DNA from 3 places in the Bradyrhizobium sp. HKCCYLS1011 genome. Region 3 is predicted to be linked to each of the others. Evidence: predicted binding sites of a transcription regulator. Region 3 holds the regulator's gene; each other region holds the start of a gene.
What was found. The regulator PhoB, encoded in region 3, activates phosphate uptake and scavenging genes when phosphate is short. The targets are predictions, from matches to a motif close to TGTCATNNANCTGTCAT.
Positions count from the first base shown of each region.

Region 1: the regulator PhoB is predicted to act here: its motif matches at 3,377-3,393, upstream of ACQR1W_RS09995 (alkaline phosphatase D family protein).
Region 2: the regulator PhoB is predicted to act here: its motif matches at 2,428-2,444, upstream of phnC (phosphonate ABC transporter ATP-binding protein).

Region 1 covers NZ_JBNPTT010000003.1:234,564-240,506, reverse strand. Annotated here, with positions in the region: gene ACQR1W_RS10010 (prolipoprotein diacylglyceryl transferase) at 1-264, opposite strand, end outside; gene ACQR1W_RS10005 (Crp/Fnr family transcriptional regulator) at 341-1,102, opposite strand; gene ACQR1W_RS10000 (response regulator) at 1,265-1,639, shown strand; gene ACQR1W_RS09995 (alkaline phosphatase D family protein) at 1,736-3,310, opposite strand; gene ACQR1W_RS09990 (TAXI family TRAP transporter solute-binding subunit) at 3,464-4,804, opposite strand; gene ACQR1W_RS09985 (4a-hydroxytetrahydrobiopterin dehydratase) at 5,165-5,467, shown strand; gene ACQR1W_RS09980 (YkvA family protein) at 5,574-5,943, shown strand, end outside.
Region 2 covers NZ_JBNPTT010000016.1:89,066-95,008, reverse strand. Annotated here, with positions in the region: gene phnE (phosphonate ABC transporter, permease protein PhnE) at 1-416, opposite strand, end outside; gene phnD (phosphonate ABC transporter substrate-binding protein) at 488-1,417, opposite strand; gene phnC (phosphonate ABC transporter ATP-binding protein) at 1,502-2,311, opposite strand; gene ACQR1W_RS37830 (DapH/DapD/GlmU-related protein) at 2,498-3,163, shown strand; gene ACQR1W_RS37825 (alpha-D-ribose 1-methylphosphonate 5-triphosphate diphosphatase) at 3,156-4,343, shown strand; gene ACQR1W_RS37820 (DUF1045 domain-containing protein) at 4,354-5,061, shown strand; gene ACQR1W_RS37815 (mechanosensitive ion channel family protein) at 5,069-5,943, opposite strand, start outside.
Region 3 covers NZ_JBNPTT010000002.1:211,024-216,966, forward strand. Annotated here, with positions in the region: gene pstC (phosphate ABC transporter permease subunit PstC) at 1-399, shown strand, start outside; gene pstA (phosphate ABC transporter permease PstA) at 416-1,291, shown strand; gene pstB (phosphate ABC transporter ATP-binding protein PstB) at 1,288-2,109, shown strand; gene phoU (phosphate signaling complex protein PhoU) at 2,293-3,009, shown strand; gene phoB (phosphate regulon transcriptional regulator PhoB) at 3,025-3,729, shown strand; gene ACQR1W_RS05590 (methylated-DNA--[protein]-cysteine S-methyltransferase) at 4,033-4,605, shown strand; gene ACQR1W_RS05595 (helix-turn-helix transcriptional regulator) at 4,615-5,454, shown strand; gene ACQR1W_RS05600 (VOC family protein) at 5,509-5,868, shown strand; gene ACQR1W_RS05605 (SRPBCC family protein) at 5,884-5,943, shown strand, end outside.

The DNA.
Region 1 (5,943 bases), on a different contig from region 3:
GTACAGCTCGACGGCGACGATACCGCCGGCCAGCGCGCCTTCGACCGAGCGCGCGACGCCGGCAAGGCCGGAAAGCCAGAGATTGAGGGTGCCGAACAGATACGCGCCGACGCCGGCGCCGAACAACAGCGCCGCGACGTAGGGCCATGCGGTCGACTGCTTCGGAAAGCTCAGGCGCTGGACGCGCGACAGCCACCAGCCCGCGGCGCCCGCGGCGAGCCAGGCAGCAACGTCGAAAATCGCATGCAGAGCCGCCCCGTCCATGACCCCCCATCGTCCGACCTGGTCCGGACTATGGCAAGTTCCACGCGGGGATGGCAAATGCCATTTGCAGCGGCAGCTAGCCGACCGCGGCCTGATCGGTCGGGTAGACGCCGCGCAGCACTTCCTCGAAATGGCCCTTCACCGCTTCGTTGCAGAGGCAGGAGCGGTGCTTCAGCGCGTCTGCGGCGCGCACCATGATCGCGCCGCGCCGGGTGTCCAGGATGCCTTCGGCCTTGAAGGTCTGGATCACGCGGCTGGCATAGCTGCGACCGACCCCGAGCAGAGTCGCGAGCTGCTCGTGCGTCAGCGGCACCGTACCGTTGCCGTCAGTGCGCTCCATGGCCGAGATGATCCATTTCGCCGTGCGCTGTTCGATCGAGTGGATGGCATTGCAGGCGGTGGACTGGAACATCTGCGCCAGCATGCAGTCCGCGTAGCGGGCGAACACGTTGCGCAAGGTCTTCGATTGCAGTTTGGCGGCGGCCAGCCGGGCGACGGGAAGCCGGGCAAACGGGCCGCCGAATTTGACGACGATGCGCGTATAGGCTGGCAGATACCCTTCGCTGACGATACCGCCGACTGCGCCTTCGCGGCCGACCAGAATGGTCTCGACGTCACGGCCGTCCTCGTTGGCAACGAGATAGGACGTCAGCGCTGGGCCGCAGGGAAAATGCACGATCTGCACGTCGTCGCCCGGACTGTAGAGCAGCTCGTTCGGCGCCGCGTGGTCCTCGGTCAGGTAGGGTGCGATCAGCGCGTAGTCTGCCGGGCTCAGCCGCCGCAGGAGATTGTTGTCGGGACGTTCCCGGGCAAGTGTCGTCACACCTTGGCTCAGCATCTCGATTCCCCTGCGGCACGCATGCGTGATCTGTGCACCTTGTGTTCACAAGTGCACCGACAAAGGAACTCTGGTATGGTGGTTTCGTTCCAGGAACCCGCCGGCGTGCTTGTGCGAAGGCGCTGGCTGCGGGGGCCGTCCTCCATATCTGGAACCCCGCTTATGACCGGCTCGCAGCCCGGCTTGCCCGCGTATTATCAGGACGTTCTGATCGTCGAGGACGATCCGATCATCGCGCTGGGTCTGGAAGATACGATCCTCGGCTTCGGCGTGCCGGCCGTGCGCGTCGCCGCAAGCGTTGCAAAAGCGCTGGTGATGATCGATGCACGTGCGCCGGATTTCGCGCTGCTCGACGTCGGCCTGGTCCGCGAGAACAGCTTCGCGGTGGCTGAGCGGCTCGCCGCGCTGGAGATTCCCTTTGCCTTTGCGACGGGCTACGACGCCGACCGCGTGCCGGCGGAATTTGCCGACCGGCCACGGCTGCCGAAGCCATGCTCCCTCGATGCGCTGGAAGCGGCGCTGCGGCGGAAGGGCTGACGCCGCCGCTCGGTGCCAGGAGCTCGCTTGAAAGCCTCGCCCCGCGCGGGGAAAGGGACGAACTGTGCGAGCGATGGCTGGGTCAGCAGATGTCGGTTACCCCAGCTTCGGATCGAGCGTGGTCGACCACAGCGCGATGTCGGTGCGATCGCGCAAGGTCACGGTCATCAGCCCGGTGGCACCTTCGATCTTGACGTGACCGAAGAACTGCATACCGGCCGACGGCGGCAGGTTCTGCTTGTCGAGGCCGGGTGCCTTGATGAAGCGCACCTCGGGGCCGAAGGTGTTGTCGAGCTCGTTCGGCCCGAACGTGCCGGCGTGCAGCGGGCCGGAGACGAATTCCCAGAACGGCTCGAAATCCTGGAACTGTGCCTTGTTCGGATCGTAGTAATGCGCCGCGGCGTAATGCACGTCGGCGGTCAGCCACACCGTGTTCTGGATCGGCGCCGTCTTGATGAAGCGCAGGATCTCGGCGATCTCGAGCTCGCGGCCGCGCGGCGGCCCGTCGCCTTGCGCGAAAGCTTCGGAGCCCTTTTTGTTGGCGGCATCGTCATAGACGATCAGGCTGAGGGGCATGTCGGAGGCGATCACTTTCCAGGTCGCGCGCGAGTTCAACAGCGCCCGCTTCAGCCAGCGCATCTGCTCCGGCCCGATGAAATAGGCGTCGGGACCATATTCGCTCTGTTGGTTCGGACCGTTAGGGCCGCGATAGGAGCGCTCATCCAGCATGAAGACGTCGAGATGCGGTCCGTAGGAGATGCTGCGATAGACGCGGCCGGGCTCGACGATGCTTTCGCGCAATGGGTACATCTCGTGGAAGGCGCGCGCGGCACGCGCCGCGAGCAGCTGGATGTTGCGCTCCTTGTAGGTCGCGGGAAGATCCTTCGAGGCCGACCAGTTGTTTGTCACCTCGTGATCGTCCCACTGCACGAAGATGGGCACCTCGGCATTGAAGGCGCGGACATTGTCGTCCAGGAAATTGTACTTATGCGCGGCGCGGAATTCGTCGAGGGTTTCGGCGACCTTGGCCTTCTCCGGGATGGTCAGGTTCTTCCAGAGCTTGCCGTCGGACAGTTTCACCTCGGAGGTGATCACGCCGTCGGCATAGATGGTGTCGCCGGAATGGATGAAGAAGTCCGGCCGGTGCTTCTTCATCGCCGAAAAGGTGAACATGCCGCCGTCGTCAGCGTTGATGCCCCAGCCTTGCCCCGCGACATCGCCACCCCACACGAAGCTGACATCGCGCTTGTCCGACGGCGCGGTGCGGAAGCGGCCGGTCACCGGCTCGCTTTCGACATCGGGATGCGACAGGTCGCGGAATTTCACGCGGTAGAAGATGTCCTGTCCGCCCGGCAGGTTCTCGACCAGCATCTTGGCGGTGTAGTCGCTTTCCGGCAGCGCCGCGATCGGCGGCAGTGCGCGGGCATCCTTGAACGTGTCTGACGTCGCGACCTCGACCAGCATCTGCGAGGGGCGGTCGGCGCGCGACCAGATCACGCCGCCATCCATGGTGATGTCACCGGACTGCACGCCGTGGGTGACCTGCGGCCGGTCGGCGGCGCGGCTGAGATAGGGCAGGGCCAGCGTGCCGACGCCGGCAGCGGCCGCGGTGGACAGGAAGCGGCGGCGCGACAGCCTGCGCAAATTGTGGCGTGGGATTCGGATCGTCATGGACATCTCCCGGGTTGGCCGACGGACTGTGCCGGCGCAACGGCGCAAGACAGGTAGGAAAACTCCGTGACATCCGGATTACAGCGAAACGCCGCTGTGGCGGATTGCGATCGATGACCGCCTGTCCGGGATGCGCCGGCGACGCTGATCCAGCTAGGTGCCGGTGGCGCGCAATTGCGCCCCGGTGCGCTGAAGATTTTGCGGCATGCTCATCAGGATCAATTTGCGATCGGCCACCGCGTTGTGGAACTGCTCGAGCGCGATGTTGAAGGCGGTCAGTGCGGCGTGATCGATCGCGCCGTCCTCGAAACAGGCCAGCGTGTTGCGCAGGATATCGTCGGCCTCGCTCTGCAGATTGTCGAGCTCCTCGGAGGAATCGCTCTTGCGCGCGATCGTGATCATGTCGAGCAGCCGGTCGCGCATCGAGGTGTTGATGATCCGCTCGTCCTTTTTCAGGTAGCCGGCAAACCATGCGCCGGCCGAGCCCATCGCAGACAGCGCCATCAATCCCCACCAGATGAAATCGCTGTAGCGGTCGAGGAAGGTCTTTTCCTCGCCGTCGACGAAGGCGGCCGCGCCCGGATGCGCCGGAATGGCGGCGTCCTTGTCGGTATCGGGGGTCTCGATCTTGGCGGCCAGCGGGAATTCCGACATCAGCTGCTGACGCACCGAGAACAGCTGGCGGGTGAAGGCCGCAACGGTCGATTCCGACAGGCCCTTGCGCGCCACGATGTGGTGGTTGAAGCTGATCGTCTTCACCTCGTCATCGGGCCGGTCCGGCGAGCCGCCGAAGGCGCCGGCCGGGATGTCGGCCGATTCATATTCCTGGTGGTTCTGCGCGATTGCTTCCGCCGAGTCGATGGCAAGGAAGGTCGGCGTGCCGCCGTCCTTGGTCGAGGCAGCGATCGCTTCGGTCGTGATCTTGCTGTTGACGGGCCCCGCCGCCAGCCAGACGTCGGCCTTCTGGCTGCGCACCGCATCCAGGGCCTCCGTCACCGGGAATTGGAGGATCTCGACCTTGCCGGGATCGACGCCATATTGCTGCAGGATCACCTTGAGCAGGTTGACGTTGGCGGGGGTGCGGCCGATGACGCCGATCTTGTGGCCGGCAAGCTGCGAGATCTTGGTGATCTTGCCGCCTTTCTTGCCCTTGCCGCGACCCGGCGGCACCCACAGCACCACGACATTCTTGCGCAAGGTCGCAACGGCTTGCGCATTCTTCGGCACGTTGAGGTCGCCTCTGATGATGGCGAGATCGACCTTGCCGTCGGCGAGCGCCTGCGCGCTTTCAGCGGCGCCTTCGGTCTGTACCGGCCGCAGCCGCACATAAGAATGATTTTGCGAAAAGGCCTGGGTCAGCGCCTGCACCACCTTGAGGTCGTCGCTGTTGGGGGGGCCGACCGCGATCTTCAGCGGTACCGGGCGCATCGCGAAGTAGTAGCCGCCAGCCAGCGCGCCGATGATCGCGAGGAGGCCCGCGATGACGATGAACACGGCAGGCCGCACCGTGACGCGCGGTGTCGCTGGGGTCTGAGCTTCCACCAGGTCCAATCCTCCCATGATCGCGCTGGCAACAATCGCCGAGGGTCTGGTTCCAAGCCGCTAGACCAAACTTGTAGCAAATATCTTGCAACAGCTGGGTTACATCTGCGTCATGGTTACTCGGATGTGCGCAAGCCGTCTGAATGCGACAGATCGATGATTTCGGGTCTGTTCCGGTGAAAGTTCCCCTTGCGGCGAAGGGGCGCGGGCAGAAGTATGTTCGTACCGGATCTGTCGGTCGCGCCGTGTCCGGCGTGGGCTGTGCCCTCATCAGGGACAAATGAGGGAAAATGAACGAGAGGGAGTCCGATCATGGCGGAGAGATTGTCGGCCGACGCACGGGCCTCAGCCCTGGAGACGCTTTCCGGCTGGACTGAACTGACCGGGCGTGAAGCGATCACCCGGACCTTCACCTTCAAGGACTTCAACGCCGCGTTCGGCTTCATGTGCAGGGTCGCGCTGGTGGCCGAAAAGCGCGACCATCATCCGGAATGGCGCAATGTCTACCGCACCGTCGAGGTGGTGCTGGCGACGCATGACGCCGGTGGCGTCACCGCTCTGGATATCGAGCTGGCCCGGGCGATGGATGCAATCGCCACGCAGATGGGCGCTTGAGCCCTCGGTCTTCCTTGGTCATGCTCCTGCACGTCTTGCGGGCAGCGTCGCCGTCCCCACATTTTGGCCGGGACACTGTCGAGGAATGACAGAAGGGGAACCAGACGTGGCATCCGACAGCACCGACTACACCGTGGGTTTCGAACCGGCCGAGCGCCTGGCGCGGGACCGCGACAGCGTGCGCCGCAGGTTCTGGATCAAGTTCAAGCAGGTGGTGGCGAAGCTGCCCTTCGCCGAGGACCTGCTGGCCGCGTATTACTGCGCGTTCGACCATGAGACGCCGCGACATGTGCAGGTCGCGCTGCTCGGCGCGATCGCCTATTTCATCCTGCCGTTCGACTTCATTCCGGACATGATGCCGGTGCTCGGCTTCACCGATGACGCGGCGGTGCTCGCCACCGCCATTCGCATGGTCGCCTCGCACATCACGCCGGACCATCGCGCCGCAGCCCGCGCCGCCCTGAAGCGGGGGCTGG
Region 2 (5,943 bases), on a different contig from region 3:
AGACGTCGGACCAAAAAGCGCAGCCAGGGAGCTGGTGAGGTGTTTTCAGCAGCCAGAAAGTTGAGGCAGAACGCAAACACCATCCCGGTCAAGGTGCCGACATAGCTGATCAGGAGCGTCTCGCCGAGCAGCTTGAGCCACTTTTTCAAGCCCCAGAACCACTCTGGAATATTGGTCCAGACCCGGCTGCCGTCATCGAGCTTCAGGATACGATCGAAATAGCTGACGAAATTGCCGAAATAGGTAAAGAAGGTCCGGAAGTTCACTTCGGCGCCGATGCCGGCCAGCACAAGCAGCGCAATGAAGAGGATGGTTGCGACGTAGAACCGGAGCCGCTTGCGCGCGATAGCGCCGCGATACTCCGCGTTGAGCGCGTCCAGTTGCTGGCTGGGAAGAATGGAGACAGCGGATGTCATTGCGGGCCCGCGCGGCAGCAAAGGAAAAAGGCCGGGTCCGATCGACCCGGCCCTGGAACGCCTATGACCCGTCAGGACGCCTTCTTGCGCAGGCTGTCGACGAATTTGATCAGCTCGATCGTCTTGTTGTAGTCCTCGTTCGTGATCGGCTCCCAAGGACGGTTCTTGCCGTCGGACAGCTTCTTGTAGGCTTCCGGATCCTTCTGCGCGGCATCCAGGAACGCCTGCTTGATCGCAGCCTTCATGTCATCCGGCAGGTCGGACAGATAAGCGTAAGGCGAGTTGATGATCATGTCGGACTTGACGATGATGCGGAAGTCATCCTTCGTCATCGGCTTGCCGTCCGCCGTCTTCACCATGTTCTTGGTGAGCATACGGGTCAGGTTGGAATCGTCTTCGCTGTTCCACCAATTGGCGGCAACCTCGACCGTACCCTGGGCGAGAGCCAGCACCGCGTTCTCATGGCTGCCGGTGAAGACCACCTTGGAGAAATAGGTCTCGGGGTCAAGGCCGAGCTGGTTCAGCTTGAACCGCGGCATGTTATTGCCGGACGTCGAGTTCGGATCGACGAGGCCGAGGTTCTTGCCCTTGAGGTCCTCGACCTTGTGATAGGGGCTGTTCGCAAGAACGTAGAATACCGAGTAATAGCCCTTCGAACCGTCGGAATTAACGTCGATCACGAAGGCATCGGTCTTGACACCGGTGAGACGGGCGCGAGCAAACGACGCTGGGCCATAATAGCCGATATGGATGTTGCCGGCGCGCTGGCCTTCGATCACCGCAGCGTAGTCGTTGGCGACTCGGAGCGTCACCTTGATACCGAGCTCCTTGGAGAGATAGTTGACGAACGGCGTATAGCGCTCGACGACGCCGGAACCGTTCTCGGAGGGGATCGCCGCGAACGTGATTTCGGGATATTTCGCACGCCAATCTTCCGCGGAAGCGGACGCAGTGAATGCGATGGACGCCATGCCGGCCAGAACGACTCGACGGTTGATCATGATGTATCCTCTGGGATCAGGTGGGACTCGATTTTTCCTAAAACGGCCGCTCGTCATGAACGGCCACTTTGGAAACACGGACAATCAGGCCACGGCCGCTTGGCCGAGGGCCGGAACGGTTTCGGCTGGCGAAGGAAGCGTCGCATCCATCACTTCGTCGGCTTCAAGGTCGTAAAGCTCGCGAGCGATCTGAGGCGTCAGCGCCACAGGCACATCGTCGAAGACGACGCGGCCGGTGGCCATGCCGATCAGGCGGTCGCAATAGCCGCGCGCCAGATCGAGCGAATGCAGGTTGCAGATCACCGTGATGCCGAAATGCTTGTTGATGCGTAGAAGCGCATCCATCACGATCTTGGTATTGCGCGGATCGAGCGAGGCGATCGGCTCGTCGGCGAGAATGAGCTCAGGCTCCTGCACCAGGGCGCGCGCGATGGCAACGCGCTGCTGCTGACCGCCGGAGAGCTGGTCAGCGCGCTGAGCCGCCAGCGCGGCCATATCGAACTGCTCGAGCGCCGAGAGGGCGACCGCAACGTCCTGCCCAGGCCAGAGCTGCGCCAGCGAGCGCCAGGATGGGATATGCGCCAGCCGTCCCATCAGAACATTGGTCAGAACATCGAGTCGGCCGACCAGGTTGAATTGCTGAAAGATCATCGCCGAGCGGGCGCGCCATTGCCGCAACTCACGACCACGCAGCGCGGTGACATCGACATCCTTGAACAGGATCCGACCGCCACTGACGGGGCTCAGCCGATTGATCGACCGCAAGAGAGTTGATTTACCGGCGCCGGAGCGCCCGATGACGCCGACGAAGCTGCCCGGCATGATGGAGAAGGATGCGTTGTCAACTGCGGCTTTCGCGCCGAAACGGCACGTCAGACCATCTACCACCAGCATTGGGTTCTCCGGACCGGTTCGCTTCCGGACTCCGCTAGCGCCGGGATTCTACAGTTATGTGACAGTCCCACTGCGTCGCAGGACGATCCACACGCCGCGAGCACACGTCACGGACTTGTCACCTCACCGTCATTACCGTGATAGAAGACGGGATCCGCAGCAGGTAAAGAGGTAATAGAGATCGAGATGGCCGGCAAAATGCTTGGGATAGCCCCTACCATCGATTCCAGCGCCAGCGTTCAGGGCTCGACGCTTGGCGCTTATTGCGAAGTCGGCGCACGCACGATGCTACTCGACGTCACGATGGGCGACTACTCCTACGTGGTGAACGACGCCCAGATCACCTATACGAGCATCGGCAAATTCTGCTCGATCGCGGCGATGACGCGGATCAATCCCGGCAACCATCCGATGCATCGGGCGACGCAAGCCCACTTCACCTATCGCGCCAGCGCCTATTTTCCTGGCGAAAGCGACGACGCCGAGTTCTTTGCCTGGCGCAAGCAACATCACGTGAAGATCGGTCACGATGTCTGGATCGGCCATGGCGCGATCGTGCTGCCCGGCCGCAGCATCGGGACTGGCGCGGTGGTTGCGGCCGGAGCCGTCGTCACCAAGGACGTGCCGGCCTATACGATCGTCGCCGGCAATCCCGCCCGCCCAATCAAACGTCGCTTTCCGGAAGAGATCGCCGAACGGCTTGTCCGGCTGGCGTGGTGGGATTGGGATCACGAGGCGCTGCGCGCGGCATTGCCGGACTTCCGGCAGTTGGCGATCGGTGATTTTCTGAGCAAATATGAGTCAGCACTCGACGTCAGAGACCGGGTGCGGCAAAGTGCCTCTCATGACTGATTTCATTGTCTCAGGTGGCCGGGCACTGCTCGGCGACGAATTCGTCGAAACATCTCTCTTAATTGCCCAAGGTAAGGTCGCCGGAATCGGCACAATCCGCCGCGGGTCTGATCTCGAACTCGACGCGCGCGAGCTTCTCGTTCTTCCCGGCATCGTCGATCTGCATGGCGACGCGTTCGAGCGCCAGATGGAGCCGCGTCCCGGCGTCGGCTTCCCGGTCGACGTGGCGCTGATCGACAGCGACCGCCAGGCGATCACGAACGGCATCACCACAGTATTTCACGCGACGACCTGGTCGTGGGAGCCCGGCCTCCGCAGCGGCGACAATGCACGCCGCCTGCTCGAAGCGATCGAAGCCTTGCGGCCGCAGCTTGCCGCCGACACGCGTTTCCATCTGCGTCACGAAACCTACAATCTCGATGCCGAGGCGGAGATCGGACAGTGGCTGGCAGCGGGGCGGATAGACGTCTTCGCCTTCAACGATCACATGGATTCGACGCTCGCCTCCCTCGATAAGCCGCAGAAGCGCCAGCGCATGGTCGACCGGACCGGGCTATCCGGCGAGGCCTTCGATCGGTTGGTGGCCGAAATCGTCTCGCGCGCCGATGAGGTGCCTGCGTCGATTGCGCGCCTGGCCACCATCGCTCGCGACGCCGGCGTGCGGATGCTCTCGCATGACGACGATACGCCGGCTATGCGCAAGGCCTACCGCGCGCAGGGCGTGACCATTGCTGAGTTCCCGGTCAATGAGGAGACGGCGCGGGCAGCAGCAGCGGGCGGCGATGCGATCGTCTATGGCGCCCCGAATGTCGTGCGCGGTGGCAGCCACACGGGCTGGACCAAGGCGAGCGACATGATCGCAAAAGGCCTCTGCTCGGTGCTGGCCTCCGACTATTACTATCCGGCGCCGCTGCTTGCCGCCTTTCGCCTCGCCGCCGACGGCGTGCTGCCATTGGCTCGCGCATGGGACCTTGTCTCGGGCGGACCAGCACGCGCGGCGGGCCTGTCCGACCGCGGCACGATTGCCGATGGTCGCCGCGCGGACATCATCCTGGTCGACGATCGATTGCCGATGCGGCCGCGCATCGTCGCCGCGATCTCTAACGGCCGTCTGACTTACCTGACTGAAGCAGACCGGCTCACAGCGTCACGATACGCTCGCGCGGCGGCCGCGGAGTAAGTCGACGACAATGGCCCAATTTCCACGTTATGCGATCTATTATGCGCCCACAGCGAGCCCGCTCGATGGCTTCGGCAACGCTCTGCTCGGTTATGACGCAAGAAGCGGTCGTGACGTGGCATTTGCCGATCGGATTGTGAAAGCCGTCCCCGACTGGCGCGACCTGACCGAAGACGCGCGCAAATATGGCTTCCATGCGACGTTGAAAGCGCCGTTCGGACTCGCCATGGGAAAGAGCGAAGCTGACCTGATCGCAGCGTGCGCGGCCTTCGCAGCAAGGCCGCGCACGATCCCGATCATCCGACCGGTGGTGGCGGCGATCAGCGGCTTTATTGCGGTCGTGCCAGGCGATCGATCTGACGCGCTTCAGGCACTCGCAGCGGATTGCGTCCGCGCCTTCGACGCCTTCCGCGCGCCGATCACGTCAGAGGATCGCGCGCGCAGACGACCGGAGGCGCTGCCGCCGCGCCAGCTTGAATATCTCGATGCCTGGGGCTACCCGTACGTCATGGAGGAATTCCGCTTCCATATGACATTGACGTGCCGGCTCGAGGCCGCGCGTCGCGAGTCGATCCTGTCGATGCTGCAGGCACGCTTTGCGGAGATCGGCCTCGCGCGGCTCGCCGTCGATTCGATCGCCCTGTTCCGTCAATCCGATCCGGCCACGCGCTTCCGCATCATCGGCGCCTGGCCGCTCGCGAGCAGCGCTGCCCGATAACGCGCGTTCAGTGCGATGCGCCGGTGTAACGCGTCGGCGCCTGATCCTCGTACACGGCAAGCGGTGGCGAGATGTCGGCGCGGTCGCGCGGCAGCGCGTCGCGCATCTCCTTCTGCAGGAAGGCGATGAGCTTCTCCCGGACTTCGCAGCGCAGATCCCAGGCCTGAGGCGCGTTGCGGGCGCTGACCAGCGCACGCAATTCCATGGTGCGCGAGTCGGTGTCGGTGACCTGCAGATTGACCACCGCGCCATCCCACAATTTGGATTGCTTCACGATCTCCTCGAGCCGCTTGCGGATCCTGGGCACGTCGGCCGCATAATCGACATGCAACATCACCGAACCGATCAAGGAGGCTGCATCGCGCGTCCAGTTCTGGAACGGGCGCTCGATGAAATAGGACAGCGGCACCACCATCCGCCGCCAGTCCCACAGCCGGATCACAACGTAGGTAGAGGCGATGTCCTCGACCCAGCCCCACTCGTTTTCGATAATCACGGCGTCCTCGATCCGGATCGGCTGGGTGACAGCGATCTGCACGCCGGCAATCAGATTGCTGAGCAGCGGCCGCGCTGCGAGACCGACGATGACACCGGCGGCACCGGCCGAGGCGAACAGGCTGACCCCATATTGCCTGACCGAATCGAACGTCATCAGCGCAGTCGATACTGCGACGACGATGATCAGGGTATCGGTGACGCGCTTGAACACCCGGACCTGGGTGACATGCTTGCGCGCCAGGAAGTTCTCGGCAATGTCGTTGCGGAAGCGCTGCAAATAGCGCGTCGCGGCGAGATCGACGACGCGGATCGTGATCCAGCCGATCAGCGCGATGGTCGCGACCGCGAAAACATGCGTCAGCGCCGGTCGCCAGCCGTCGCTCA
Region 3 (5,943 bases):
ATCACTTCGATCTCGGTCGACGTGTTCAAGACCGTGCCTCCGGTGTTGAAGGAGGCTGCCTACGGCGTCGGGTGCACCACCTGGGAGGTGGTCCGTAGCGTGGTGATTCCTTACACCCGCGTCGGCGTCATCGGCGGCGTCATGCTGGCGCTCGGCCGGGCGCTTGGCGAAACCATGGCCGTCACCTTCATCATCGGTAACTCGTTCCGCATCTCCTCGTCGATCTTCGCTCCGGGCACCACGATCTCCGCGGCGATCGCATCCGAATTCCAGGAGAGCGACGGGCTGCACCAATCGGCCCTGATCCTGCTTGGTCTGTTGCTGTTCGTTCTCACCTTCTTCGTGCTGGCCGCCGCACGGCTGATGCTGCTGCGTCTCGAAGCCAAGGCCGGAAAGTAGGGCTGAGGAAATAGTGATGACATCCGTCGATACGCCCATCAATCCGGTCAACCCGATCTATGGCCGGCGCCGCCGCAAGGATATCTTCGTTCGCGGCCTGTGCGTGCTGGCCGCGCTGTTTGGCGTCACCTGGCTCGCGCTGATCCTGATCGATCTCCTGTATCAGGGCCTCGCGGGCCTCACCCTGCAGGTCTTCACCACCGATACGCCGCCGCCGGGATCGAGCGACGGCGGTCTCCGCAATGCCATCGTCGGCTCGGTCATCATGACCATTATCGGCGTCGGCATTGGGGCGCCGCTCGGCCTGTTCGCCGGCACCTACCTTGCCGAATATGGCCGCCACGACCGGCTCACCTCGGTGATCCGGTTCATCAACGACATCCTGCTCTCGGCGCCCTCGATCATCATCGGTCTGTTCGTCTACGGCGCGGTCGTGGTTCCAATGCGCGGCTTCTCGGCCATCGCGGGCTGTCTGGCGCTCGCCGTGATCGTGATCCCGGTCGTGCTGCGGACCACCGAGGACATGCTGCTGCTGGTGCCCAATCCGCTGCGCGAGGCGGCTTCCGCGCTTGGCCTGCCGCGGTCGCTGGTGATCCGGCGCATCGCCTATCGCGCCGCGCGTTCGGGCCTGATCACGGGCGTGCTGCTGGCCACGGCGCGCGTCGCCGGCGAGACCGCGCCGCTTCTGTTCACCGCGCTGTCGAACCAGTTCTGGAGCCTCGATCTCACCCACACGATGGCCAATCTGCCCGTAACCATCAACAACTTCGTCCAGAGCCCCTATGCCTATTGGAAACAGCTGGCCTGGAGCGGAGCCCTTCTGATCACCTTGACCGTGCTTGCCCTGAATATCAGCGCGCGCATTCTGGGCGCCGAGAGGAGCGCAAAATGACCGACATGTCCGTTTCCGTGTCCAGCCCGGCGGGCGCCATTCCGAACAAATCCCTGCCGGACGCCCCGGCGAAGGTGACTGTCCGGAACCTGAACTTCTACTACGGCGATCACCATGCGCTGAAGAACATCAACCTGTCGCTAGGGACGAACCGGGTCACGGCCTTCATCGGCCCGTCCGGCTGCGGCAAATCCACGCTGCTGCGCATCTTCAATCGGATGTACGACCTCTATCCGGGTCAGCGTGCTGAAGGCCAGCTGATGCTGGACAAGACCGATATTCTCGACCCCAAGCTGGATTTGAATCTGCTGCGCGCTCGTGTCGGCATGGTTTTCCAGAAGCCGACGCCGTTCCCGATGACCATCTACGAGAATATCGCCTTCGGCATCCGCCTCTATGAGAAGATCTCGAAATCGGAGATGGATGACCGGGTCGAGAAGGCGCTGCGCGGCGGTGCGCTCTGGAACGAGGTGAAGGACAAGCTGAACGCGTCGGGCCTCAGCCTGTCTGGCGGCCAGCAGCAACGTCTTTGCATCGCCCGTACTGTCGCGGTTCGGCCCGAGGTGATCCTGTTCGACGAGCCGTGCTCGGCACTGGACCCGATCTCGACCGCCAAGGTCGAGGAGCTGATCCAGGAATTGAGCGAGAACTACACGATCGCGATCGTCACTCATAATATGCAGCAGGCGGCGCGCGTCTCCGACAAGACCGCCTTCATGTATCTCGGCGAGTTGATCGAGTTCGACGATACCAGCAAGATCTTCACCTCGCCGAGCGATCGGCGAACCCAGGACTACATCACGGGCCGTTTCGGCTGAGGCCGGATCGGAACGTTCGTCCGTTCGCGTAGCCCCCTTGCATCGGATCGGCAGGGGGCAGTCCGCTTAAAACAGTCAATGCGGTCCGGCACGGTATGCGTCCCCACTGTCTTGGGCGGTGGGCTAGGGCAATGAGGGCTGAATTGACGCAACGGAACACGACGCATTGCCGAGGAGAGAGACATGGCCAGTGAACATACCGTCAAGGCGTTCGATAGTGATCTTCAGGAACTGACCCGGTTGGTCGCAGAGATGGGCGGCCTGGCCGAGCGGCTGATCGTCGACTCCGTCGACGCGCTGGTGCGGCGGGACATCGCGCTCGGTGAGCGCGTGATCGCGGCCGATGGCGAGATTGACAATCTGCAGCGGCTGATCGAGGAGCGCGCGGTGCTGACGATCGCGCGCCGGCAGCCGATGGCGGTGGACCTGCGCGAGATCGTCGGTGCGATGCGGGTTGCCACCGATCTTGAGCGGATCGGCGATCTCGCCAAGAATATCGGCAAGCGGGTCGCGGCGCTGGAGAGTGATTTCCATCCCCTGAAGCTGATCCGTGGGCTCGAGCATATGACCGACCTCGTGCAGTCGCAGGTCAAGTCGGTGCTGGATGCTTATGCCGCCCATGACCTGCCGGCGGCGATGACGGTCTGGAAGAGCGATGAGGAGGTCGATGCCATCTGCACCTCGCTGTTCCGCGAGCTGCTGACCTACATGATGGAAGATCCCCGCAACATCTCGTTCTGCATCCACCTGATGTTCTGCGCCAAGAACATCGAGCGGATCGGCGATCACGCCACCAACATTGCGGAAACCGTGTTCTACATGATCGAGGGCCAGCAGATGGTCGACAAGCGACCGAAGGGTGACATGACGTCCTTCGCCGTTACCGCCCCCGGCAACTGAGAGAGAAGCTGACCGATGAGTGCGCGCATTCTGGTTGTGGAAGACGAGGAAGCGCTGACCACGTTGCTGCGCTATAATCTGGAAACCGAGGGCTACGAGGTCGAGACGGTCGCGCGTGGCGACGATGCCGACACCCGGCTCAAGGAGCGGGTGCCCGATCTCGTGGTGCTCGACTGGATGCTGCCGGGGCTGTCCGGGATCGAGCTGTGCCGCCGCCTGCGCGCGCGGCCGGAGACCAAGCAGCTGCCGATCATCATGCTGACGGCGCGCGGTGAGGAGAGCGAGCGCGTCCGCGGGCTCGCCACCGGAGCGGACGACTACATCGTCAAGCCGTTCTCGGTGCCCGAGCTTCTGGCGCGCGTCAAAGGCCTGCTGCGTCGCGCGAGCCCCGAGCGGCTCGCCACAGTGCTCGCCTATGGCGACATCGAGCTCGACCGCGAGAAGCGCCGCGTCGCGCGTTCAGGGCGGCCGATCGATCTGGGCCCGACCGAATATCGGCTGCTCGAATTCTTCCTCGAGCATCCGGGTCGTGTGTTCAGCCGCGAGCAGCTGCTCGATAGCGTCTGGGGACGCGACATCTATATCGACGAGCGCACGGTGGACGTTCATATCGGCCGCTTGCGCAAGCTGCTCAATCCGGGTCGCGAGCAGGATCCGATCCGCACCGTGCGCGGTGCCGGCTACGCGCTCGACGATCGATTTGCCAAAGCGGAGTCGTAGCGCTCAGTCCGCCACCGCAGCCATCAGGATCAGAAAGATCAGGCGGAGCCGTTTTGGCTCCGCCTTTTTCTTGCGACCGCGGGTTGCATCTGTTCAAGCGAGTCCGCGAACGATCGGCGGGCTTACGTGCCGGACGACTGATAGGCTGCGCGATCGCGCCCCTCGAAAAGACCCCGGACCGATCCGGGAGTTGCCGACTGGTCGGTCGAACGCTTCTTGCGCGCATCGTGTTTACAACTTGTCACAAACCTGGTGCGCCCGATTGTGACGATGATATGATCCCCGCGGGTTGGGGGTGGCGTCATGGGGCGTGGGTATACGATCTTCGATACGTTGGTCGGTCGTTGCGGCATTGTCTGGAGCGACGTTGGCATCATCGGCGTTCAATTACCGGAGACGCGGGAGATCGAGACGCGCCGGCGATTGTTCCGGCAATTTCCCGAAACCCGCGAATTGGCCCCGCCCCCAAATGCCGAGTCCGCTATCGACGCCATCGTGATGATACTGCGTGGGCAGCCTGCGGATTTTGCCGACGTCAGCCTCGACATGACCGGGATCACCCCGTTCAATCAGCGCGTGTATGACTATATCCGCCGCATTCCGCGTAGCGAAACCCGCGAGCCGGGCGAGATTGCAGCCAGCCTGCATGCCACGGGAGCGTTCTACTCGGTGGCCCAGGCGCTGGCGAAAAATCCGCTTCCGCTGATCGTACCTTGCCATCGTGTACTGGCCGCAAACGGGATCGAAAAAGCCTCGCCGAACCGAGGCGCGATCTCGCAGCGCCGGCTGCTGTCGCTCGAAGGTGCCGGGGCGCAGACAGGGATGACTTTGTTCGACGCGCTGCTGGCGGTTGATCGGCCGCGCGCCACGCACTAGATCGAGCGGATGGCCACAACCATCCTGCTGACCAGCCGCTCCGTAACCGTCTCCGAGTTCCGCTGCACTGCAGTGTCGGGTGAGCTGCCCTATGCCGAGCAGTTTGGCAGCCATTCGGTCTCCTATGTGCGCAAGGGCAGTTTCGGCTGCCATCACCGCGGTCGCTTTTTCGAGCTCGTCACCGGCTCTATCCTGATCGGGCATCCCGGCGACGAGTTCACGTGCACGCATGATCATGTCTGTGGCGATGAGTGCCTGTCGTTCTTTCTTGCGCCGGAGCTGGTCGAGGAGATCGGCGGCAGCAGGGACGTTTGGCAGGCCGGCGCCGTACCGCCGCTGCCGGAACTGATGGTGATTGGCGAGCTGGCTCAGGCCGCGGCTGCCGGTAGCAGCGATCTCGGCCTCGACGAGGTCGGCCATCTGTTCGCCAGCCGGTTCGTGGCGGCCATCGCCGGCAAGTCGCCTAATCCGGCTGTCGCCGCCGGGCGTGTTCGCCGCCGCGCGGTCGAGACCGCGCTATGGATCGACGCCAATTCGCATCGCGCGATCGACCTCGAGGATGCTGCGCATCAGGCCGGCCTCAGCCCATTTCATTTTCTCAGACTGTTTGCGGCCACGCTTGGTGTCACGCCGCACCAATATCTGGTTCGTTCTCGGCTGCGCCATGCTGCGCGGCGGCTCAGCGAAGACGATGCGCCCGTCACCGACATCGCTTACGACGTCGGCTTCGCCGATCTCTCCAACTTTACCCGCACTTTCACGCGCGCAGCGGGTGTTTCGCCCTTGCGGTTCCGCAAGGCCTCGCGCGGCATGCGCAAGATTCTCCAAGAAGGCTTGAGCCGGCATTGATTAGGTGATCGCCAGCGCCGCGCGATTGTCGCGCGCGAGGAATGGAGATCACCAATGTACGATCATATCGGCCTGAGAGTGAGCAGCCTCGATGCCAGTGTGCGGTTTTATTCGGCCGCGCTGGCGCCGCTTGGCCATGTCCTGTGTTCGAAGGACGAGACCTCTGCCGGCTTGGGCCCGAAAGGTGCGCCGGCGCTGTGGCTGTACCTGAAGAAGGGCGAGCGGCAGGCCGGTGCGCATATTGCGTTCCGCGCGCCGGATCATACTGCCGTGAGCAAATTCTACACTGAAGGCCTCAAGGCTGGCGGCAGCGACAACGGCGGGCCCGGGCCACGCCTCGACTACAGCCCGACCTACTACGCTGCGTTTCTGATCGATCCCGACGGCAACAATGTCGAAGCGGTCTGTGCCTGAATCGGAGTGCGTATCATGGCATCCATTCACAAGGACATTCCGATCGATGCGCCGGCCGCCATCGCCTGGGACGCA